4 regions of the Streptomyces sp. NPDC048001 genome follow, and region 2 is predicted to be linked to each of the others. Evidence: riboswitches for the same ligand, from Rfam matches in the RefSeq annotation. Region 2 holds a riboswitch; each other region holds the start of a gene.

Evidence for each region. A riboswitch is a leader RNA that binds a small molecule or an ion and turns the genes downstream of it on or off. The one in region 2 is predicted to bind cyclic di-AMP.
Region 1: another riboswitch for cyclic di-AMP. It lies ahead of ACGF15_RS17265 (NlpC/P60 family protein); the one in region 2 lies ahead of ACGF15_RS28170 (transglycosylase family protein).
Region 3: another riboswitch for cyclic di-AMP. It lies ahead of ACGF15_RS01480 (peptidoglycan DD-metalloendopeptidase family protein); the one in region 2 lies ahead of ACGF15_RS28170 (transglycosylase family protein).
Region 4: another riboswitch for cyclic di-AMP. It lies ahead of ACGF15_RS10920 (M23 family metallopeptidase); the one in region 2 lies ahead of ACGF15_RS28170 (transglycosylase family protein).

Annotation. Positions count from the first base shown of each region.
Region 1 is NZ_JBIDBN010000008.1:299,469-304,957, forward strand. Features, by position in the region: gene ACGF15_RS17245 (PspC domain-containing protein) at 1-227, shown strand, start outside; gene ACGF15_RS17250 (response regulator transcription factor) at 224-913, shown strand; gene ACGF15_RS17255 (NlpC/P60 family protein) at 1,013-2,074, opposite strand; gene ACGF15_RS17260 (hypothetical protein) at 2,414-2,767, shown strand; gene ACGF15_RS17265 (NlpC/P60 family protein) at 2,852-4,039, opposite strand; cyclic di-AMP (ydaO/yuaA leader) riboswitch at 4,041-4,205, opposite strand; gene pcrA (DNA helicase PcrA) at 4,462-5,489, shown strand, end outside.
Region 2 is NZ_JBIDBN010000020.1:55,586-61,074, reverse strand. Features, by position in the region: gene ACGF15_RS28180 (cytochrome P450) at 1-544, shown strand, start outside; gene ACGF15_RS28175 (transglycosylase family protein) at 685-1,701, shown strand; cyclic di-AMP (ydaO/yuaA leader) riboswitch at 1,981-2,159, shown strand; gene ACGF15_RS28170 (transglycosylase family protein) at 2,163-2,813, shown strand; gene eno (phosphopyruvate hydratase) at 3,128-4,423, shown strand; gene ACGF15_RS28160 (septum formation initiator family protein) at 4,567-5,040, shown strand; gene ACGF15_RS28155 (DUF501 domain-containing protein) at 5,173-5,489, shown strand, end outside.
Region 3 is NZ_JBIDBN010000001.1:362,268-367,756, forward strand. Features, by position in the region: gene ACGF15_RS01470 (TetR/AcrR family transcriptional regulator) at 523-1,143, shown strand; gene ACGF15_RS01475 (SGNH/GDSL hydrolase family protein) at 1,271-2,062, opposite strand; gene ACGF15_RS01480 (peptidoglycan DD-metalloendopeptidase family protein) at 2,267-3,250, opposite strand; cyclic di-AMP (ydaO/yuaA leader) riboswitch at 3,255-3,412, opposite strand; gene ACGF15_RS01485 (tyrosine-protein phosphatase) at 3,979-4,791, shown strand; gene ACGF15_RS01490 (DUF6126 family protein) at 4,859-5,023, opposite strand; gene ACGF15_RS01495 (XRE family transcriptional regulator) at 5,045-5,489, opposite strand, start outside.
Region 4 is NZ_JBIDBN010000005.1:93,150-98,638, reverse strand. Features, by position in the region: gene ACGF15_RS10935 (GNAT family N-acetyltransferase) at 1-343, opposite strand, end outside; gene ACGF15_RS10930 (HPr family phosphocarrier protein) at 506-787, shown strand; gene ACGF15_RS10925 (GntR family transcriptional regulator) at 1,125-1,802, opposite strand; gene ACGF15_RS10920 (M23 family metallopeptidase) at 2,169-2,954, opposite strand; cyclic di-AMP (ydaO/yuaA leader) riboswitch at 2,967-3,154, opposite strand; gene ACGF15_RS10915 (pitrilysin family protein) at 3,375-4,742, opposite strand; gene ACGF15_RS10910 (pitrilysin family protein) at 4,760-5,489, opposite strand, start outside.

The DNA of each region.
Region 1 (5,489 bases), on a different contig from region 2:
CGGGAGGGGCCGTGCAGGTGTACGCGGAGGTGGAGCCGCGGTCGGTCTTCGTCTCCGTCAGGGACCGGGGGCCGGGATTCGACCTGGACGCGGTCCCCGGTGACAGGATGGGTGTCAGAGAGTCGATCATCGGCCGGATGCAGCGCAACGGCGGGACGGCACGGCTCCGCTCGGCGGCGGGCGGGGGGACCGAGGTGGAGCTCGAGATGGAGAGGGCTGACGGATGACCGAGGCTGCGGAGGAGACCGCCGGGCGGCGGGTGCGGGTGGTGCTCGTGGACGACCACCGGATGTTCCGGGCGGGCGTCCAGGCCGAGATCGGGCGGACGGAGGAGACGGGCGTCGAGGTCGTCGGGGAGGCCGCCGACGTGGACCAGGCCGTCACCGTCATCACCGCCACCCGCCCGGAGGTCGTCCTGCTGGACGTCCACCTCCCGGGCGGCGGCGGGGTGGAGGTGCTGCGGCGCTGCGCCACGCTGATGGGCGCGGCGGTCGATCCGGTCCGGTTCCTGGCGCTGTCGGTCTCGGACGCCGCGGAGGACGTGATCGGCGTCATCCGGGGCGGTGCGCGCGGCTACGTCACCAAGACGATCACCGGGGCGGACCTGGTGGACTCCGTTTTCCGGGTGCAGGACGGGGACGCGGTCTTCTCGCCGCGCCTCGCCGGGTTCGTGCTCGACGCCTTCGCCTCCACCGACGCGGTCCCCGTCGACGAGGACCTGGACCGGCTGACCCAGCGGGAGCGCGAGGTGCTGCGGCTGATCGCCCGCGGGTACGCCTACAAGGAGATCGCGAAGCAGCTGTTCATCTCGGTGAAGACGGTCGAGTCCCACGTCTCCGCGGTGCTGCGCAAGCTCCAGCTCTCCAACCGGCACGAACTCACCCGCTGGGCGACCGCCCGCCGCCTGGTCTGACGCGGGCCCGGCGTGCCGTGCGTGTGCGGCCGGTGGGCCGCCGCCGTACGGCGGGCGACGTCGGGGGCGGGGGGCGCCGTCGGGGGCGGCGCGCCGGTCTCAGGCGACGCGGACCGCGCCCGCGAACGGCATCTCGTCGATGCCGGCGATCCGCACCGGTGACCCGGGCCGTGGGGCGTGGATCATCCTGCCGTCGCCGATGTAGAGCCCGACGTGGGTGATGCCGTGGTAGAAGAAGACCAGGTCGCCCGGCGCCAGTTGGGAACGGGCCACCCGCCGCCCCGCCTCGATCTGCGTGTAGGTGGTGCGGGGGAGGGCCACGCCCGCCGAGCGCCAGGCCGCCTGCGTCAGCCCCGAGCAGTCGTAGGCGCCGGGTCCGGTGGCGCCCCACACATAGGGCTTCCCCAGGGCGCCGTAGGCGTAGGCCACGGCCCGCGCGGCCCGTCCGTCGGCCGGACCCGAGGGCGCCCTGGGGGCGGGCATGTCCGCGCGCCCGGCGCGGTCGGCGCGGTCGGGACCCTCGGCGGCGCCCCGCGCGTAGGCGGCCCGCTCCTCCGCGGTGAGCCGGGCCAGCAGCCGCTCCGCCGCCGCGAGCCGTGCCCGGACCGACTGCTTGTGCCGTGCCGCCCGGCCGCGGTGCTGCTCCAGTTCGGCCGCCCGCAGCCCGGCGCGCTCGCGCAGCTCCGCGAGGTCGACGAGCTGGCGCCGCACCGAGGCGAGGGCGGACGCCCGGCGGTCGCCGACGCGCTCGGCGAGCGAGGCGCGTTCCAGGTAGTCGCCGGGATCGGAGGTGAGGGCGAGCCGGAGACCGGGGTCGATCCCGCCCGCGCGGTACTGCGCGGCCGCGAAGGAACCGAGCGCCTCGCGCGAGGTGTTGAGCCGCTCGGTGCGCCGGGCCGCCTCGTCGCGGAGGGCGCCGAGCTCGTCGCGGGCGGCGTCCGCCCGCTCCCTGGCGCCGTTGTAGCGCTCGGTCGCGGCCTCCGCCTCCCGGTACAGCGTGTCCACCTTCGCCTTGACCTGGGCGGTGGTCGGCCGCGGGTCGGCCTGGGCCGTTCCGCCGAGCGCCGTGCCGCCGGCGGCGCCCGCGAGGGCGAGGGCGGCGGCCGTCCGGCCCGCCGGTCCGGTGTGCGGACGCTGCCTGGGTTTCCGGTGCGCTGCCACGGTGGCGCCGTTCCTTCCGTCGTCCGTCCGTCGTCCCCGGGGCCCGGCGGCGCGCACCGCACGGGAGAGCGGTGGGCCGCCGGACCCTTCGGCGGGGGTGGCCGAGCCGTCCGGCTGCACGACGGCGGTGGGAGCCGGCCACCTGGTGCTGGACGCTAGACCGCGCGGCCGCCGCGGGAGGCGGCGCCGACCGGAACTGCCCGAAGCCTGCCCTCCGTGCTTCGTCCGGCGGTCGGAACCGATCGCCGGAGGACCGGGAACGGGAGCCCGTGGACCGATGCCGCGGACGGGGGCGACCCGGTCGGGATCCGGTGGTATGGGCCGCATAGGCTCCGCCGTATGGACGTACTCATCAATGTCTTCGTCGCCCTGCATGTCATCGGTATCGCCTCGCTGCTGGGCGGTTTCCTGACCCAGATGAAGGCGATGGGCGCGGGCACGGCCCGCTTCACCCCGGCGATGCTCCACGGGGCACTGACCATGCTGGTCACGGGCGTGGCCCTGGTGGGGCTGAACCAGGCGGACGACCAGCCCGTCGACAACGTCAAGATCGCCGTGAAGCTGGCGGTGCTGGTGGTGGTCCTCGGGCTGGTCTACGTCAAGCGGGACGAGGAGCGGGTGGACAAGGCCCTCTTCGGCGCGGTCGGGGCGCTGACCACGGCGAACGTCTTCATCGCCACGCTCTGGACCTGAGCTTCCGCCGCCGTCCGGCTCGCCTCCGACGGGGGCCGCGGGGGGCGGCACCCCCGCCGCCCCCCGCCGCAGGCTCCGCCGGGCTCAGGCCGGGCGGACGCTGCCGTGGATCGGCATGGAGTAGACGGACTCCTCGCGGACGTTGGCGCCCGGCTTCGGTGCGTGGATCATCATGCCCTCGCCGATGTAGATGCCGACGTGGCTGATGTCGTCGTAGAAGAAGACCAGGTCCCCGGGGAGCAGGTCCTGGGTGGCGACCCGGGTGCCGACCTCCACCTGGTCCCAGGTGGTGCGGGGCAGGTCCACTCCGGCGGCCTTCCAGGCGGCCTGGGTCAGGCCCGAGCAGTCGTAGGAGCTCGGTCCGGTGGCCCCCCAGACGTACGGCTTGCCGATCTGCGCGCGGGCGAAGTCGATCACCTTGTCGGCCTTCGCCGCGTGCCCGCCGTCCGCCGTCCCGCTCCCGGGGTCCGCGTCCTGCGCCGGGGGCTGTGCCGTCTCCCGCGCCGTCTCCGGCGCACGGGCGGCCTCGGCCTCCTGCGCCGCCTGCCGCTCCGCCTCGGCCCGTTCCGCCTCGGCCCTGGCCTTCTCCTCCGCCTTGCGGCGGGCCTCCTCGGCCTTCTCGCGCTCGATCGCCTCCAGGCGCGCCTTCTCCTCGGCGGTCAGCCGGGACAGCAGGGACCGCGCCTCGGCGAGCTTCGCCTGCACGTTCTGCTTGCTGGTGCGCAAGGCCTCCTGGGAGGCGCTCAGTTCCTCCAGGCGCTCGCCCGCCTCCGCCCGCTGCTCGGCGGCCTCCGCACGCTGGGCCTCGTAGTCGGCGACCGCCTGCTGCTGCTGGTCGGTCATCCGGTCCATCAGACGGGTCTGGTCGAAGTAGGCCTGGGGACTCTCCGCGAACATCAGCGCCGCGGTCGGCGCCACCGCCCCGGTGCGGTACTGCGCGGCGGCGAAGGTGCCGAGCGCGCGCCGGGACTCGTTGAGCCTGTCCGCCCGGGTGGCCGCCTGGTCGAGCAGCGTGTCCACCTCGCGCCGCTGCTCGGTCGCGGCCTCCTTGGCCTTGTTGTACTCCTGCGTGGCGCTGCCCGCCTGCCGGTAGAGGTCGTCGACCTTCTTCTGCACCTCCTCGATGGAGGGCGAGGGCTCGCCGGGTGCGGCGGAGGCGCTCTGTCCCGACAGCAGCGTGACCCCGGCGAGGGCGGCCGTGGTGAACCCGACGGCGGGGGAGGGCTTGGTACTGCGGCTGCGGATCCTGCGATGCGACGCCAAGGCCGGCATCTCCTTCTTCCGTGGACCGCCTACCGGGTTAGCTGTCGGGTTCGGGCGAACGGAAGACGCCCTACGGGCAGCGCGCGGCGCGGCCCGATTCACCCCGGTCGTGCATCAAGTGGGTCCCCGGCTCCGAACCGCCCAGCGGGGGGCCCGGATTCGGCGTAGTCGACCCGTTCGGCGCGGTTCGCCGGGAGGGGAGCGGGCCGTCTGGTCGAGCACGCTAGCCAATACGTGAGCACCCTGTGAAGGTTGATGTTCGATATGTCCGATACATTTCCGTGACCTTTTTCGAGAGGGGGTGCCGGGGTCCCGCGCCGGATCCGGCCGGTCACCCAATGTGCACGTTCCGCCCCCGCCCGCGTGCGGTGCCGTCCGCCCGGTGGAAGCCGTCCCGGAGTGTCGGCGGGGCGGCCTAGACTCGGTAGGCGATGAGCAGCCTCTTTGACGACAGCTTCCTGACCGGCCTCCAGCCCCCCGAGGAGGAGCCGCACGGGGAGGAGCACCCCCCGCCGCCCGAGGACGCGGCCCCCGAGCCGATCCCGGACGACCTCTTCCAGGGGGCGTACGACGTGCCGCCGGCCCGCGACGGGTACTACCGCGACGGCGCTCCCCGGCCCGCGGTCGATCCCTCGGCCCTGCTGGAGGGGCTGAACGAGCAGCAGCGCGACGCCGTCGTCCACACCGGATCCCCGCTGCTCATCGTCGCGGGCGCCGGGTCGGGCAAGACCCGTGTGCTCACCCACCGGATCGCGCACCTGCTGGGCACCCGGCACGTCCACCCCGGCCAGATACTGGCGATCACCTTCACCAACAAGGCCGCCGGGGAGATGAAGGAGCGCGTCGGCCAGCTCGTCGGCCCGCGGGCGAACGCCATGTGGGTGATGACCTTCCACAGCGCGTGTGTGCGCATCCTGCGCCGCGAGTCCAAGCGGCTCGGGTTCACCTCGTCGTTCTCGATCTACGACGCGGCCGACTCCAAGCGCCTGATGGCCCTGGTCTGCCGGGACCTGGACCTCGACCCGAAGAAGTTCCCGCCCAAGTCGTTCAGCGCCAAGATCTCCAACCTCAAGAACGAGCTGGTCGACGAGGAGAGCTTCGCCGACCGGGCGGCCGGGGGCGCCTCCCAGGCCGAAGGCGCCGGGGGAGGTTTCGAGAAGACGCTCGCCGAGGCGTACCGGATGTACCAGGCGCGGCTGCGCGAGGCCAACGCCCTGGACTTCGACGACATCATCATGACCACCGTCCACCTGCTCCAGGCCTTCCCGGACGTGGCCGAGCACTACCGGCGCCGCTTCCGCCACGTCCTGGTCGACGAGTACCAGGACACCAACCACGCCCAGTACACCCTGGTGCGGGAGCTGGTCGGGCAGGGGTACGAAGACCTGGCGCCCGCCGAGCTGTGCGTCGTCGGCGACGCGGACCAGTCCATCTACGCCTTCCGCGGCGCGACCATCCG
Region 2 (5,489 bases):
GATGGCGTTCATCCTGCTGTTCGCCGGGTTCGAGACCACCGTGAACCTCATCGGCAACGGGGTCCACGCGCTCCTGCGCCACCCGGAGCAGCGGGCGCTGCTCCAGGCCTCGCTGGCGGCCGGGGAGAGCGGGCTGCTGGAGACCGGGGTGGAGGAACTCCTGCGCTACGACGGGCCGGTGGAGCTGGCCACCTGGCGGTTCGCCACCGAGCCCCTCAGCCTCGGCGGGCAGTCCGTCGGGGTGGGCGACCCGGTACTGGTGGTGCTCGCGGCGGCGGACCGGGACCCCGCCCGCTTCGACGCCCCCGACACCCTGGACCTGACCCGCCGCGACAACCAGCATCTGGGCTACGGGCACGGCATCCACTACTGCCTCGGCGCCCCGCTGGCGCGGCTGGAGGGGCAGACGGCCCTCGCTACCCTGCTGACCCGGTTGCCCGATCTGCGAGATGCGGGCGATCCAGGCGATTTGCGGTGGCGTGGGGGGCTCATCATGCGTGGATTGCGCACTCTGCCGGTCGAGTTCACCCCGGAGAGTAGTTGACGCTCCGTCAGGGTTGTGACTTTTACGTAATCTGCAGTGCATCGACTTGTGACTTACGTTCGAATACGGCTACGTTCACGTCGACCTCGGCGGCTGACAACCGCCGCACGGTCCCCTGTAGTCACGCGAAAGGCAACCGCATGCTCTCCGGGAACGGACGCCACCGCCGCCCCCGCCAGGCACCGGCCATCGTCGTCGCGGCGGGGGTGACGGGATCGGCCATCGCCATCCCGCTGCTCGGCGCCGGATCCGCCTCCGCCGCCGACGCCGCGACCTGGGATCGCGTCGCCGAATGCGAGTCGGGCGGCAACTGGTCGATCGACACCGGCAACGGCTTCTACGGAGGGCTCCAGCTGTCCCAGGAGGCGTGGGAGTCCTTCGGCGGCACGGCGTACGCACCGACCGCGGACCTGGCGAGCCGTTCCCAGCAGATCACCGTCGCGGAGCGGGTGCTGGACGCCCGGGGGGCCGGCACCTGGCAGGCGTGCTCCGTCGTGGCGGGGCTGACCGACGACGGCCCCGACAGCGCCCTCGACCCCGGCCTGGAGCCGGAGGCGGCCGTTCCCGCCGCCGAGGCCCCCGGGACCGGTTCCCCGAAGAGCGGGCCGGTGGCGGAGGGGCCGGGCCCCATGCCGGGCGAGCGCGCGGCGGAGCAGGCCGCCGCCTCCCCCTCTCCCTCCCCGTCCGTGACCTCCGACGGGGTGGCGGCCCCGTCCGCCGCTCCCGTGGAGCCCTCCTCGGAGCCGTCCGCGGAGCCCTCCGCACCGGCGGAGCCCGCCGCGGGCGCCCCCGGGGCCGAGGGTTCCGCGGAGGAGCACGAGGGGGCCGTCGGCTCCGCGGGCCGCGGCAAGCACCGCGGGGCCCCCGCGGAAGAGGCGGGCCAGGCCCGGCCGGACGAGGCGCGCGAGGGCGACGGCCACCCCTCGCGCGGTGACGGGTCGGTGCGCGAGGGCGCGGCCGGGGCCGCGCCCGAGGGCTCCTACACCGTGCAGGAGGGCGACAGCCTCTGGGGCATCGCCGAGCAGGGCGAGGTCCCCGGCGGCTGGTCGGCGCTCTACGAGGCCAACGAGGCCGTCGTCGGCGAGGACCCGGACCTGATCCTCCCCGGTCAGACTCTCGATCTGGGCGCGGAGCCCGCGGAATCCCCCGCTCCGTAAGCCCCTTCCACCCGGCGATAGGTCCGGAGTTGTCCGTTCTGCGCAAGTGAGACAAGGGTCTCTTCGCCGCAACTGGCCGGTTTCACCAGTCGATTTCGGTCACCTCTACCTCTACCTGCGGAAACGGTTCATTCGGCCCTGGCGGTTCGTCCGGTTTCTCCCCGATGTTCGTATTCGAACATCGGGGAGAGGTGTGTTTACCGTCGGAACCGCTCGCCACCGGTGGGCACCGCTGACCGTCACGCCGAATCCTGCCGTCGGTCGGGGGGAACAGTCGACGCTCGAAAAGCGCCGAAGGCAGGAGCGGGGGACCCAAGGTACGTTGCCGGTCCCGGCGGCCCGGAAGGGCTGCCCGGGGACGGCTCGGGGTGAAGCCGCGCGCATCCGTGCAGCGCGGCCGGGCATTCCTTCCGGCCCGAACCCGACAGCTCACCTCGCAGGCGTCGGTGAGGAGTCCATCCATGCTGCGTTCCGGCACCGCCAAGCACCGCCGTCCGTCCCGTGTCTCGCGCGTCGCCGCCCTCGTCGGCGTCGCCGGAGCGGCCGTCGCCGCCCCGCTGCTCACCGCCGGCCCGGCCTCCGCCGCGACCGCCGCCGAGTGGGACGCCGTGGCCCGGTGCGAGTCCGGCGGCAACTGGTCCATCAATACCGGCAACGGCTACTACGGCGGCCTCCAGTTCTCGGCCTCCACCTGGGCCGCCTACGGCGGCACCGCCTACGCCGCCACCGCCGACAAGGCGTCCAAGGCCCAGCAGATCGCCATCGCCGAGAAGGTCCTCGCGGGCCAGGGCAAGGGCGCCTGGCCGAGCTGCGGCGTCAACCTCTCCAGCACCCCCTACGGCGGCGCCGCGGCCGAGCAGCCGCAGCAGCGCGCCGAGGTCCCGACCACCCGCTCCGAGCGGGCCGAGGCCCCGAAGCAGTCCGCCCCCGCGACGCCGAAGGCCGTCAAGAAGGGCGACGGCGAGTACACGGTCAAGGCCGGCGACACCCTGAGCGCCATCGCCGAGGCCGAGAAGGTCGAGGGCGGCTGGAAGAAGCTCTTCGAGCTGAACAAGGACGTGCTGCAGAGCGCCGACGTGATCTACCCGGGCCAGCAGCTCCACCTGCGCTGACCCTCCGCCTCCGCCGCGGGCGGCCTCTCCCTCCGCCCCGGCGGCCACGGGCCGGCCCCGGCCCGGCGCACCTTCCCCCGAACGCGCCGGGCCGGGGTCCTTGCGCTCCGGGCTCCGTTCCCCCGTCCGTGCCGGAGCCCCCACGGAGTTACCGGCGGGTAGATGGCCGCTGTATGTCCGGTTCGACGGGTTGTGATGTCCTTTTTCGTCCCACGGGGCGGGCATCGGCCGGGCTTTCACCCCGGGGCGGTTAGGCTCTTGGCGCAAGGCCAAGCAGACCTCTGCACCTATCTCGCGTCACATCCCAGAAGGAGATGCTCGTGCCGTCCATCGACGTCGTCGTAGCCCGGGAAATCCTGGACTCCCGAGGCAATCCCACGGTCGAGGTCGAGGTCGGCCTCGACGACGGCAGCACCGGCCGTGCTGCCGTCCCCTCCGGCGCCTCCACCGGTGCGTTCGAGGCCCTCGAACTCCGCGACGGTGACCAGAACCGCTACCAGGGCAAGGGCGTCGAGAAGGCCGTCCTCGCCGTCATCGAGCAGATCGGCCCGGAGCTCGTCGGCTACGACGCCACCGAGCAGCGCCTGATCGACCAGGCGATGTTCGACCTGGACGCCACCCCGGACAAGTCCTCGCTCGGCGCCAACGCCATCCTCGGCGTCTCCCTGGCCGTCGCCCACGCGGCCTCCGAGGCATCCGACCTGCCGCTCTTCCGCTACCTCGGCGGCCCGAACGCGCACCTGCTGCCCGTGCCGATGATGAACATCCTCAACGGCGGCTCGCACGCGGACTCCAACGTGGACATCCAGGAGTTCATGATCGCCCCGATCGGCGCGGAGTCCTTCTCCGAGGCGCTGCGCTGGGGCACCGAGGTCTACCACACCCTCAAGAAGGTGCTGAAGACCAAGGGCCTGTCCACCGGCCTCGGCGACGAGGGCGGCTTCGCGCCCAACCTGGACTCCAACCGCGCCGCCCTCGACCTCATCATCGAGGCGATCAAGGAGGCCGGCTACGTCCCGGGCAAGGACATCGCGCTCGCCCTCGACGTCGCCGCGTCCGAGTTCTACAAGGACGGCGTCTACGAGTTCGAGGGCAAGTCGCGCTCGGCGGCCGAGATGACCGAGTACTACGAGGAGCTCGTCGCGGCCTACCCGCTCGTCTCCATCGAGGACCCGCTCTTCGAGGACGACTGGGCCGGCTGGAAGGTCATCACCGACAAGCTCGGCACCAAGGTCCAGCTCGTGGGCGACGACCTGTTCGTCACCAACCCCGAGCGCCTCGCCCGCGGCATCGAGGAGGGCATCGCCAACGCCCTGCTGGTCAAGGTGAACCAGATCGGTTCGCTCACCGAGACCCTGGACGCCGTCGAGCTCGCCCAGCGCAACGGCTTCAAGTGCATGATGTCCCACCGCTCCGGCGAGACCGAGGACGTCACCATCGCCGACCTGGCCGTCGCCACCAACTGCGGCCAGATCAAGACCGGTGCCCCGGCCCGCTCCGAGCGCGTCGCCAAGTACAACCAGCTGCTGCGCATCGAGGAGATCCTCGACGACGCCGCGGTGTACGCCGGCCGCTCCGCCTTCCCCCGGTTCCGCTCCGCGGACCAGTAGGCGCCAGCGCCCCCGGGACCGCCGACGTCCGCCTCGCGGACCGGCGGCCCCGGCGGGCGCCCGTGCACCACGCCTCCGTACGTCCCCGTCCCCGGTCCCGTACCGTGTCCGGGGACGTCCGCGTGTGAAGGGGAGGCGAGACCATGGCGCGCAGGCCGGAGCCCGACCGGTTCTCCACCGCGACCAGGCTGCGGCTGCTCGGGGAGCAGACCGCCGCGCGCGTCTACCGGTCCCAGAACCGCCGCCAGGACCGCCGCTCCCGGCTGACCGGCCGGGCCGCGTTCCTCGCCCTCGTCGTCTGCTCCCTGGTCGTCGCGCTCGCCTACCCGATGCGCCAGTACGTCTCGCAGCGTGCGGAGATCGCCGAGCAGGAGCGGCTGATGGACGAGGCACGCGCCCAGGTCGAGCGGCTGCGCGACGAGAAGGCCCGGCTCCGCGACGACGCCTACGTACGGCGGCTGGCCCGGGAGCACCTGCACTACGTGCTCCCCGGCGAGACCGGCTACACGGTCATCGACCCGGAGGCGGCCGAGGAGCGCCGGGAGGACCCGGGCGCCGGCGACCGGCCCTGGTACTCCAACGTGTGGAACGGGGTCGACGACGCCGACCGCGAGTAGAGGACGCCGAGCGCGCCCGGCCGGGCCGCCGGCGCATCCGGCCCCGGGCCGCACCCGGACCCCGCGCCGCCACCGGCGCACGGCACGACACCAGCGAACGAACCCATCAGCGGACAGAGCAGCAAGGCAGGCATGGACACCCCTCCTCCCACCACCGAGCACACCGAGCCGACCGAGGCGGACGTGATCGCGTTCGAGCAGCAGCTCGGCCGCCCGCCGCGCGGACTGCGCGCGATCGCCCACCGCTGCCCCTGCGGGCGCCCGGACGTCGTCGAGACCGCGCCGCGCCTGCCGGACGGGACTCCCTTCCCCACGCTCTACTACCTGACCTGCCCGCGTGCCGCCTCCGCGATCGGGACCCTGGAGGCCGAGGGCGTGATGAAGGAGATGCAGGCGCGCCTCGCCACCGATCCCGAGCTGGCCGCCGCCTACCGCGCGGCCCACGAGGA
Region 3 (5,489 bases), on a different contig from region 2:
CCCCGGCGCTCCGGCCGGTTCGGACGGGGCGTCCGCGGTCCCCGGGCAACGTGTGCGCGGGTCGCCGTGTTCCCTGCCGTGGCGGTGCAGGGGTCGTCGGCCCCGTCTTCATCGTGCGCCCGCCGCCTCCGGACGGCCGCCGGACGGGGCCGGGGCGTCCGTCCTCCGGGGGCCGGTCGCCGGGACGCGGCGGGGGCTGCGGGCGGGGGCGGTCGGGGCGGGTGTCACATCCGGCCGGGCCTGCCCCGTCGTACGGGTGGAGATCCGGACACCCCTTCAGGAGGCCGCCATGCCCCGCCCGCCGTCGACGTCCCGCCCCTCCCCGGCCCCCGGGGCGCCCGTGGCGGGCCCGCGGCGGGTGCCCGACCCGGTGGGACACCCGGCGCAGGGCAGCAGGGCCACCGGGGTGCACCACGGGCCGGAGCCGGTCCGGGGGGCTCTGCGTCACGCCTCCGGAATGACCGGAATTAGAGGCTCCGCACTCTGGACCCGCGCCAAGATCCGCTGTGTAGGGTGACGGCCGTGGCCAGAGTCCGATTGAGCGTTGCGCAGCGCCGGGAGGAGCTGCTGAACGCCGCCGTGGAGCAGATCGAGCAGCGCGGTGCGGCGGCGGTGCGGATCGCCGACGTCGCCACCGCGCTCGGTGTCAGCAACGCGCTCGTCCTCTACCACTTCTCCTCCAGGGAGCAGCTGGTGGCCGCCGCGTTCAGCCATGCCGCCGACGCCGATCTGCGGCATCTGCGCAAGATCGCCGCCCGGCGCACCTCCGCGCTGCGGCGCCTGCGCTCGGCGGTGCGCTGGTACGCGCCCACGGGCCAGGCCAAGGGGTGGCGCCTGTGGATCGAGGCGTGGTCGATGTCGCTGCGCGATCCGGACCTGCGCGATCTGTCGCGCGGGCTGGACCAGCAGTGGAAGTCCGCCCTGGCCGAGGTGATCGCGGAGGGCGCCGCGGCGGGCGAGTTCTCCTGCGAGGACCCGGCGGCGGCCGCCTGGCGCCTGACGGCCTTCCTGGACGGCCTCGCCGTGCAGATGACCTGCTACGCAGGCGCGGTGTCCCGGGCGGCCATGCTCCAGTGGGCGGACGACGCGCTCGCCCGCGAGCTGGGGCTGGACCGGGAGGTTCCGGCGCCGGCCGGCGGCTGAGAGAGGGCGGCCCCGCTGCCCGTGCACCGCCCGTCCGGGAGCGGACGGGACGGCCACCGGGCGGCGGCGCCCGGCCCGTGGGCGGTCCCGCCCGGCCCCGGGGTCCGGGGCGGCCGGACGTGGCGGCTCACAGGGGCATGAGGTCCGGGCGCTTGGCCTCGACGTGGTCGCCGGAGCTCTGGCCGCGCAGGCGGCGGCCGATCCAGGGCACCAGGTGGTCGCGGGCCCAGTGGATGTCGTCCCGGCGCACCTCCAGGGCGCCCCGCGGGGGCAGCGGCGGCCAGGGCTGGTCGGGGTCGGCGGGCACCTCGATGCCCAGCACCTGGGCGGCCCGGAGCGCGACCCGGGTGTGCCCCTCGGGGGAGAGGTGCAGCCGGTCGGTGTCCCAGGCCCGCCGGTCCTGCACGGACCTCAGGGACCAGAGGTCGAGGACCGGGCAGCCGTAGCGGTCGGCGATCGCCCTGACGTGCGCGGTGTAGGTGGCGATCTTGCCCCGCAGGTGGCGCAGGACGGGGACGTCCCGGGTGTCGAAGCCGGTGGTCACCATGACCGTGCCCACCGAGGAGGTCAGATCCGCCACGGCGCGCTCGAAGCGGGCGGCGACGTCGTCGGGGTCGGTGCCGGGGCGGATGATGTCGTTGCCGCCCGCGCAGAAGGAGACCAGGTCGGGGGCGAGTTCCTTCGCCCTCGGGACCTGGTCGGCCACGATCTGGTCGAGCAGTTTGCCGCGTACGGCCAGGTTGGCGTAGCGGAAGGCGCCCTCCGGCGCGAGGTCGTCCAGGATCACCGCGAAGCGGTCGGCCCAGCCGACGAACGCGCCGTCCGGTCCGGGGTCGCCGACACCCTCGGTGAAGCTGTCGCCGATCGCTGCGTACGACCCGAATGTGCCGCTGGTCCGTGTTCTCGAATCGTCTGCCACGGACAGTATTTTCCCTGCCCGGATGTGACCTACGCGACCGTAGGGAGGGGTTGACGCCGGGTGATCTTTACCACCGGTCAAGTTTCCCCCAAGCCGGAATACGCGGAATCCCCCGCTCCGCGGGGTGGCGGTGCGGGGGACGCGTCGAGGCCCGGGAAGCGGTCCGCCGCCGGCGCGGGCCGGCGGCGGAACGTGCGGGGGGCGTCAGATCGAGACGCCGTGCTGGCGCAGGTAGGCCACCGGGTCGATGTCCGTGCCGTAGGAGGAACCGGTGCGGATCTCGAAGTGCAGGTGCGGGCCGGTGGAGTTGCCGGTGGAGCCGGAGAGCCCGATCTGCTGGCCGCCGCTCACCTGCTGGCCGCCGGAGACGGAGAGCGAGGAGAGGTGGGCGTACTGCGAGTAGGTGCCGTCGGTGTGGCGGATCACGACCTCGTTGCCGTAGGCCCCGGCCCAGCCCGCGGAGACCACGGTCCCGGCTCCCACGGCCTTGACCGAGGTACCGGTGGAGGCGATGAAGTCGACACCGGTGTGGTAGCCGCTGGACCACATGGCGCCGCTCTGGCGGTACGGCGTGGAGACGGTGGCCCCGGGGATGGGGGCGCTGAAGCCGGAGGCGGGGGCCTCGGCGGCGGGCTTCTGCGCGGGCGCGGCGGCCTTCCCAGCCGGTGCCGCGGCCTTCCCGGCCGGGGCGGCGGCCTTCTCGGCCGGGGCGGCGGCCTGGGCCGGGGCCGCCTCGCGGGCGTCGTCACGCGAGGCGCGGGGCGCCGATCCGGTGCGCACCTCGGGGTCGTTCTTCGCCGCGGACTTCGCGCCGATGGTGAGCTCCAGCCCCGGGTGGATCAGCGAGGGGTCGGCACCGATGGCGCGGCGGTTGTCGTCGTAGAGCTGCTTCCAGCCGCCGCGGAGGCCGCTGTCCTCGGCGATCTGCGACAGGCAGTCCCCGGCGACGACGGTGTACGTGCGGGGCGCCTGCGCGGCCGCGGCCGGGGCCGGGGCCGCCGCGGGGGCGGCAGCGGGCGCCGCGGCGGCCCGGGCGGGTGCGGCGGCGGGCGCCTGGCCCGTGGCCGCGTGGGCGCCCGCGGCGCCGAGCAGCGGCAGGGCGATGGCGGCGCCGCCGGTGCCCGCGACGACGAAACCGCGGGTCAGCGAGGTGGACTTGGGACGGCGGTGCTTACCCTTTCCGGGCATGGCGCATTCCTCTCCGGCGCCTGCGAGGTGAGCTGTCGGGTTCGAGCTGGAGATGCCCGATCGCGCAGTACACGCGATTTCACCCCAAGCCGTCCGAAATCAACCGGATACGGCGTACTACCTGGGTCCCCCGCTCCTGCCACGCGTGGGTGAGTGCGAACTCCGGTCGGCGGCAGGACTAGGCGGTCCGTCCGGATTGAGCGTGACCGTAGGCGAGCCGCCCCGGCGGAACAACCCACCCTGATCCACCGCACCCCGGGAACTCCCGCACGATCACCGCACCCCATCACCCTGCGTGGGCGACCACCCGTCAACTTCCGTCCCTGAACTGGAACTGACACTCCGGCAGCGGGCACGGTGCGTCACGATTATGATCCTGCTCACCCAGGCATTCCCATTTCCCCCATGAAAGGACACCGCCTACTCAAAAACCCAATCCGGACAGAAAGCGCGAAGGCTTATCGAATAGTGCACTTGCCGCGCAGGGCCCGGGGGCCTCGTCCCCTTCGCCCCCATTCCCCTCCACCGGGCCGGCGCACGCCCGCTCCACCCCGGGAGAGTGCGGACCGGCGCCACGGGGCGCAGGGGCGCGGGGCCGGGGCGGAAGCCCGGTGCCCGACGCTTCCCGCGCCCCCGGTCGAGATGGTTGCCGCATGAAACGGATGTCGTATCGTCGGGTTCCCGCCCTCGTCGGCCCCCGCCGACGGCTGTGACCCGAAGGAGTCCATGTGACGCAGCAGCTGCCGCAGGCCCCGTCGGCCGAGCCCGAGCTCGCCGGAGTCCGAAACTTCCGGGACGTGGGCGGGCTGCCGACCGTCGACGGCCGCACAGTCCGCCACGGCAGGCTCTACCGCAGCGGTCACCTCGCGCACGCGACCGCCGCCGACGCGGCGTTCCTCGCCTCGCTCGGGCTCCACACGATCTTCGACTTCCGCAACGCGGCGGACCAGCGGCTGGAGGGACCGGACGTCGACCTCCCCGGGGTGCGCAACCTCAACCTCCCCCTGAGCGACCCGGCCGACGGCGCCGAGTTCTGGCGGATGGTGCGCGACGGCGACCTGGAGCAGCTGAAGGCGATCCTCGCCGACGGCAAGGGCGCGGCGCGGATGACGGAGTCGTACCGCTCGATCATCCGGGAGCGGACCGCGGAGCACGGCCGTGTGCTCCACGCGATCGCCGAGGACAGCGTCCCGGCCCTGATGCACTGCGCGGCGGGCAAGGACCGCGCCGGTCTGTCCGTGGCCGTGACCCTCCTGGCCGTCGGCGTGGAGCGCGACGCGATCGAGGCCGACTACCTCAAGTCCAACGACCCGCACCGCCGCTACAAGGTCCGGCGCGGGCCCGGTGCCCCCGAGGGGATGTCGCCCGCGGTCATGGAGCTGCTGAACCCCCTCTTCGACGCCCGCGCCTCCTATCTGGAGGCGGCCTTCGAGGCCATCGACGACACCTGGGGCGGTACGGAGCGCTATCTGTCCGAGGGTCTCGGCCTCTCCCCCGCCACCCGTGAACGGCTGCGCGGGCGGCTCCTCGACGGCGCCTGAGCCCGCGAGACACCCGAGGGGCCCGCGGGCCCCTCGGGTGCACGCCGTCCCCTGCGGAGCGGCGGGTCTACTGGTTCGAGCCTCCCACCAGGAACAGCAGGTAGAGGAAGGCCGCGATGACGTGGCCGGCGACCAGGTAGGCGAAGAGGCGTATCACCAGGCCGCGGGGGAAGCGGTCCCCGCGCGGTCCGCCCGCCTCGCCGCTGCGGCCGTCCAAGGGGTCGTGGGACATCGCGTGATCACCTGTCTCGGGTCAGGGGCGGACGGATCCGTGGGGGTGGGGGTCGGGGCTCCGGAGCAGCGTGTGGACGAAGAGCAGCTCGGCGCCGCCGGGTTCGGCGGCGGCGATGCGGTGGGGGGTCTCCGAGTCGAAGTGCGCACTGTCCCCCGGCCCCAGCTCGTGCACGGTGTCGCCGAGCGCGAGCCGCAGCCGGCCCTCGACGACGTGCAGCCACTCCTCGCCGGGGTGCACCCGGACCAGGTCGCCCTGGGTCCCGTAGGGGACGGTGACCCGCAGCGCCTGCATGGCCCGGCCGGGCGCGCCGGCCTGGTGGTAGGTCCAGCCGTCCGCCCGGACCGCCTCGTGGCGGCCCGCACTGATGACCGGCTCGCGTTCGGGGGCCTGCTCGCCGAGCACCTCGCCCACGGTGGTGCCGTAGACACGGGCGAGGGCGAGCAGCAGGGGCAGCGAGGGCTGG
Region 4 (5,489 bases), on a different contig from region 2:
CCTCGGCCGAGTCGGCCGGGTAGGCGGCCGGACGGCCCCGCTCGTCGACGCGGTCGTAGCGGACCGTCGCGATGAACTCGTCCCCCGCGGCCATGGCCAGGCCCACCCGGTCCACGTAGTCGTGGTGGGTGAAGCGGTGCACGTCCCTGTCGGACAGGCGGGGATAGGGGGCGAAGAAGCGGTAGTACTTCGACTCGTCGGAGACCTGCTCGTAGAAGCTGACGAGCCGGTCGGCGTCGGCGGGGGTGATGGGTCTGATGCGGGCCGTCCCGCCGTCGCGCAGCACGACGTCGGCTTCCCAGTGGTCGGGGTAGGCGTGCTCCGGCTCGGTCCGCGTGGGCATGGGCCAAGCGTACGGCGGTACCTGCGCTCGCGTACCGGGGCGGCCGGGGGCAGGCTGAGGCCCGTCCGCCCCTTGACCGGGAGGGCTCCCGCCCCGGCGGGGGCACGCCGGACCGTATGCCACACTGGTCTAGACAACCCGTAGCACTCGAAGGGCAACACCATGGCTGAGCGTCGCGTCAATGTCGGCTGGGCCGAGGGCCTCCACGCCCGCCCCGCGTCCATCTTCGTCCGTGCCGCCACGGCCTCCGGGGTCCCCGTGACCATCGCCAAGGCGGACGGCGCCCCGGTCAACGCCGCCTCGATGCTGGCCGTGCTGGGGCTCGGCGCCAAGGGCGGCGAGGAGATCGTGCTCGCCTCCGAGGCCACCGACGCCGACGCCGCGCTCGACCGCCTGGCCAAGCTGGTCGCCGAGGGCCTCGACGAGCTGCCCGAGACGGTCTGACCGCAGCGGGCGGCCCCGGCGGCCGTCCGCACGTCCGCGCCCGGTGAGCCGCGGCACCCCGGAGGGTGCCGCGGCTCACTGCCGGTCCGGGCCGCCCTGCGGTGCGCACACCTCCGTGGTCCGCCGGGTCCGGGGGTCCCTCCACCGTCCACCGCCGGCGCGGATACCGGCCGGCCGCCGCACGCGGCACCGCAATTCCCCGGATGAATTCCCCCGCGATCCAGGGCCGTGAATTCATGCGAAGCAACGCACCCGGCGCGACGGAAATACACGCAATTCCGGGAGGGCATCGCAAGGACGCCCCTCCCCCGTCACCCCTTTGTATACGGACCTCGTGTTACGTGCGGACGCGTTCGGTGTTTACGGAATGTTGCGAGGTCCTCACGGGCTCCACGCGGCGGAGCCGGTGGGCCGCTGCGGACCGCTCCGCGTGCAGGGCCGTCAGGGCGCGGGCGCGCTCCACGTCGCCCCGGGCGACCGCGTCCACGATGGCGCCGTGCTCCACCCACTCCTCGACGGGTGCCGCCGCGGGCTCGACCGCGTACATCCACGCCACCTTGTGGCGCAGCTGGGTCAGCAGGGCGATCAGCCCGGGGCTCGCGCTGGCCTGGGCGAGCGTCTCGTGGAACCAGGTGCCGAGGGACCTGAGATCCTCGCCCTGACCGCGCCGGGCGCGGTCCTGCCCCAGCCGGACCAGGCCCCTCAGGACCCTCAGATGCGCCTCGCTGCGCCGCTGGGCCGCACGGGCCGCGCCGAGGGGCTCCAGCAGGGTGCGGACCTCCAGCAGGTCGGCGGCCTCCTGCTCGGTGGGCTCGCAGACATGCGCCCCGGCGTGCCGCCGGGTCACCACGAACCCCTCCGACTCAAGGGTCCGCAGGGCCTCGCGGACAGGGACGCGGGAGACGCCGTAGCGGCGGGCGAGCTGCTCCTCGGTCAGGCGGCTGCCGCGCCGGAAGACGCCGGAGACGATGTCGTCGCGAATAGCCGTGCATACAGAGTGCGCGGGAATGCGCATGACCGAACCTCCGCCGTATCCGCACGAAACCAGCGCCGGCTGACGCGTGTCCCGTGACTCTATTCCAGTCGGCGGGGTTTTCCGAAGGGCGACCGGAATCCACACATAATCTTCTGGCCTTTTGGCCGGAATCGGTGGAACAGTCGGCCGCGACGGCGGAGGCCCTCCCCGCGAGGGACGGGAGGACCCCCGCCGAGGGGACACCGGACGGGTGAAGGCAGGGGCACGGGTGAGGGCCGGGACACGGATCCGGCCCAGACCGCCGCGGGCCGGAGGGGCCGTCCGCGGTGCGGACCGCCCGGCGCACGGGGACGGGACGGCGGCCCGGTGCGGGCGGCCCACCCGGACGGGGCGGGCCGCAGGGGGTCAGACGCCGACGCCGTGGGAGCGGAGGTAGGCGACGGGGTCGATGTCGGAGCCGTACTCCGCCGTCGTCCGCGCCTCGAAGTGCAGGTGCGGGCCGGTGGAGTTGCCGGTGGAGCCGGAGAGGCCGATCTGCTGGCCCGGCGCGACCCGCTGGCCCACCCCGACGCCGACGGAGGACAGGTGCCCGTACTGGGTGAAGGTGCCGTCGTCCATCCGGATCACCACGTTGTTGCCGTACGCGCCGCCCCAGCCGGCCTCGACGACGGTGCCGGCGCCGACGGCGACCACGGAGCTGCCCATCGGGGCCCGGAAGTCGACACCGGAGTGGCTGCCCGAGGACCACAGGGCGCCGCCGGCCTGGTAGCCGGTGGTCACATGGGAGCCCGCCACCGGGAGGCGGTAGGCGTTCAGGCGCTTGCGCTCGGCCTCACGGGCGGCGCGCTCCTCGGCCTCGCGCAGCTCCCTGGCGCGCTCCTCGGCCCGGCGCTCGGCCTCGGCCCGGGCCTTGGCGGCGGCGCGCCGCTTCGCCGCGGCCTCCTCGGCGGCCTCGCGCTGCGCGGCGGCCTGGTCGGCTATCTCGTCGGCGAGCGAGGTCTCCACGGAGATGACCTGCGTCAGACCGGTGTCCTCGGGGGTGGCCGCCAGGGGCTCGGCCGCGAGGGCCGGGGAGGCGAGACCGCCCACGACGCCGGTGGTGGCGAGCGTGGCGGCACCGGCGAGGCTCGCGGTCCTGCGCGTCAGGCGGCTCGGGGCACGATGCTTCCCGGTGGCACGGGTGAACGCCATGGAGAGGCGGATCCTTTCCTTCCGTCTCGCCTACCGGGTTAGCTGACGGGTTCGGAGCAGGAAGGTCTCCTACGGGCGCCTCCGCGGACGAAGGCCCCCGATTCACCCCAGGGAGAACGCTCCGCCGCCCTCCACGGGCGGGGAGTTGGGTCCCCGGCTCCCCGGGCTCACACCCTGCGGGGACTCGGCGATGACTGTCCGGTGCCGCCGGTGCGGCAGGTACGGGGCGGACAGCCGGACCGACGCTAGGCAGTCGGAGGGCCCATCACCAAACGGACAAGGGCTTTTGTCATACACGCCACATGACATAACGCCACTTACGCCAAAGAGCCAGATCAATCGCTCATTCAGGACATAGGGGACGGGCCCTCGGATCCGGGCAGACGCCCGAGGACCCGTCCCCCCGTACGCGGGCGGCGGTCAGCCCGCGACCACCGTCACCTCTCCGATCCCCAGGGCCTCCACCGGCTCCCGGATCGCGGAGGCGTCGCCGACGAGCACGGTGACCAGGCGGTCGACCGGGAAGGCGCCGACCGCGGCCGCGGTCGCCTCCACGGTCCCCGTCCCCGCGAGCCGCGCGTACAGCCTCGCCTGGTAGTCGTCGGGCAGGAACTGCTCCACCTGGTCCGCAAGGGTGGCCGCCACGGAGGCGGCCGTCTCGTACTTCAGCGGCGCGACACCGACAAGGTTCTGCACGGCCACGTCCCGCTCGGCGTCCGTCAGCCCCTCGGAGGCGAGCGTCCGCAGCACCTTCCACAGGTCGTCCAGGGCCGGGCCCGTGTTGGGCGTGTCCACGGACCCGCTGATCGCCAGCAGCGCGGCCCCGGAGCCGTCCGGCGCGGAGCGCAGCACCTGCCCGAAGGCGCGCACCCCGTAGGTGTAGCCCTTCTCCTCGCGTAGGACCCGGTCCAGGCGGGAGGTCAGGGTGCCGCCGAGGCAGTAGGTGCCGAGCACCTGCGCCGCCCAGACGCTGTCATGGCGGTCGGGGCCGACGCGCCCGATCAGCAGTTGGGTCTGCACGGCCCCGGGCCGGTCCACGATCACCACACGGCCGGTGTCGTCGGCGGTGGCCGCGGGGACGGGGCGCTGCGCCGCCTTGTCACCCGTCCAGGCGCCCAGGGTCCCGGCGAGCACGGCGTCCACGTCGAGACCCGTGAGGTCGCCGACGACCACGGCGGTGGCCGTGGCGGGCCGGACATGGGCCTCGTAGAAGGCCCGCACCGCGGCCGCGTCGATCCGGGAGACGGTCTGCTGGGTGCCCTGCCGGGGGCGGGAGATGCGCAGCGCCGCCGGGAACAGCTCGGCGGAGAGCTGCTTGGCCGCACGGCGGGCCGGGTTGGCCATCTCGTGGGGGATCTCGTCCAGGCGGTTGCGGACCAGGCGGTCGACCTCGCCGGAGTCGAAGGCCGGGGCACGCAGGGCGTCGGCCAGCAGCCCGAGCGCCTTGGGCAGCCGGGAGGCGGGCACCTCCAGGGAGACCCGCACACCGGGATGGTCGGCCATCGAGTCGAGCGTGGCCCCGCAGCGCTCCAGCTCGGCGGCGAACTCCTCGGCGCTGTGGCGGTCGGTGCCCTCGGAGAGCGCCCGGGCCATGATCGTGGCGACGCCGTCGAGACCCTCCGGCTCGGCGTCCAGCGGCGCGTCGAGCAGTACCTCGACCGCCACGACCTGCTGGCCGGGACGGTCGCAGCGCAGCACCGTCAGGCCGTTGTCCAGGGTGGCGCGCTCGGGGGCGGGGAACGCCCAGGGCCGGGGCTCCCCGGCGGTGGGCTGCGGGTGGAAGTCCATGGTCACGGCAGCGTCGCTCACTGGTCGGCCCCCTCGGTCGCAACGTTCTGTGCGGGCTCGTCGGTCTCTGCGGCGTTCTCCGCCGACTCGTCGGCGGCCAGCGGCTCGTAGACCAGCACCGCCCGGTTGTCCGGGCGCAGCCTGGCCTTGGCGACCGCCTGCACCTCCTCCGCGCTGACGTCCAGCACCCGCTGCACCGCGGTGAGGGCCAGCTGGGGGTCCCCGAAGAGCACGGCGTAGCGGCACAGCTCGTCGGCGCGGCCTGCCACGGTGCCCAGCCTGTCCAGCCACTCGCGTTCCAGCTGGGCCTGGGCGCGCTCCATCTCCTCCGGAGTCGGTCCCTCCGCGGCGAAGCGGGCGAGTTCCTCGTCGACGGCGGCCTCGATCCGCGGTACCTCGACACCGGCCGAGGTCTTCACGTCGAGCCAGCCGAGCGAGGGCGCGCCGGCCAGGCGGAGCAGGCCGAACCCGGCGGCCACGGCCGTCTGGTCGCGGCGGACCAGCCGGTTGTGCAGGCGGGACGACTCGCCGCCGCCGAGCACGGTGAGGGCGAGGTCGGCCGCGTCGCACGCGCGGGTGCCGTCGTGCGGAAGGCGGTAGGCGGCCATCAGCGCGCGCGCCGGGACCTCCTCGACGACCTCCTCGCGCAACTGCGCGCCGATGACGTCCGGCAGGGAGCCGTCGCGCGGCGGGTGCTTGCCGTCGTGACCGGGGATCGACCCGAAGTACTTCTCGACCCACGCCAGG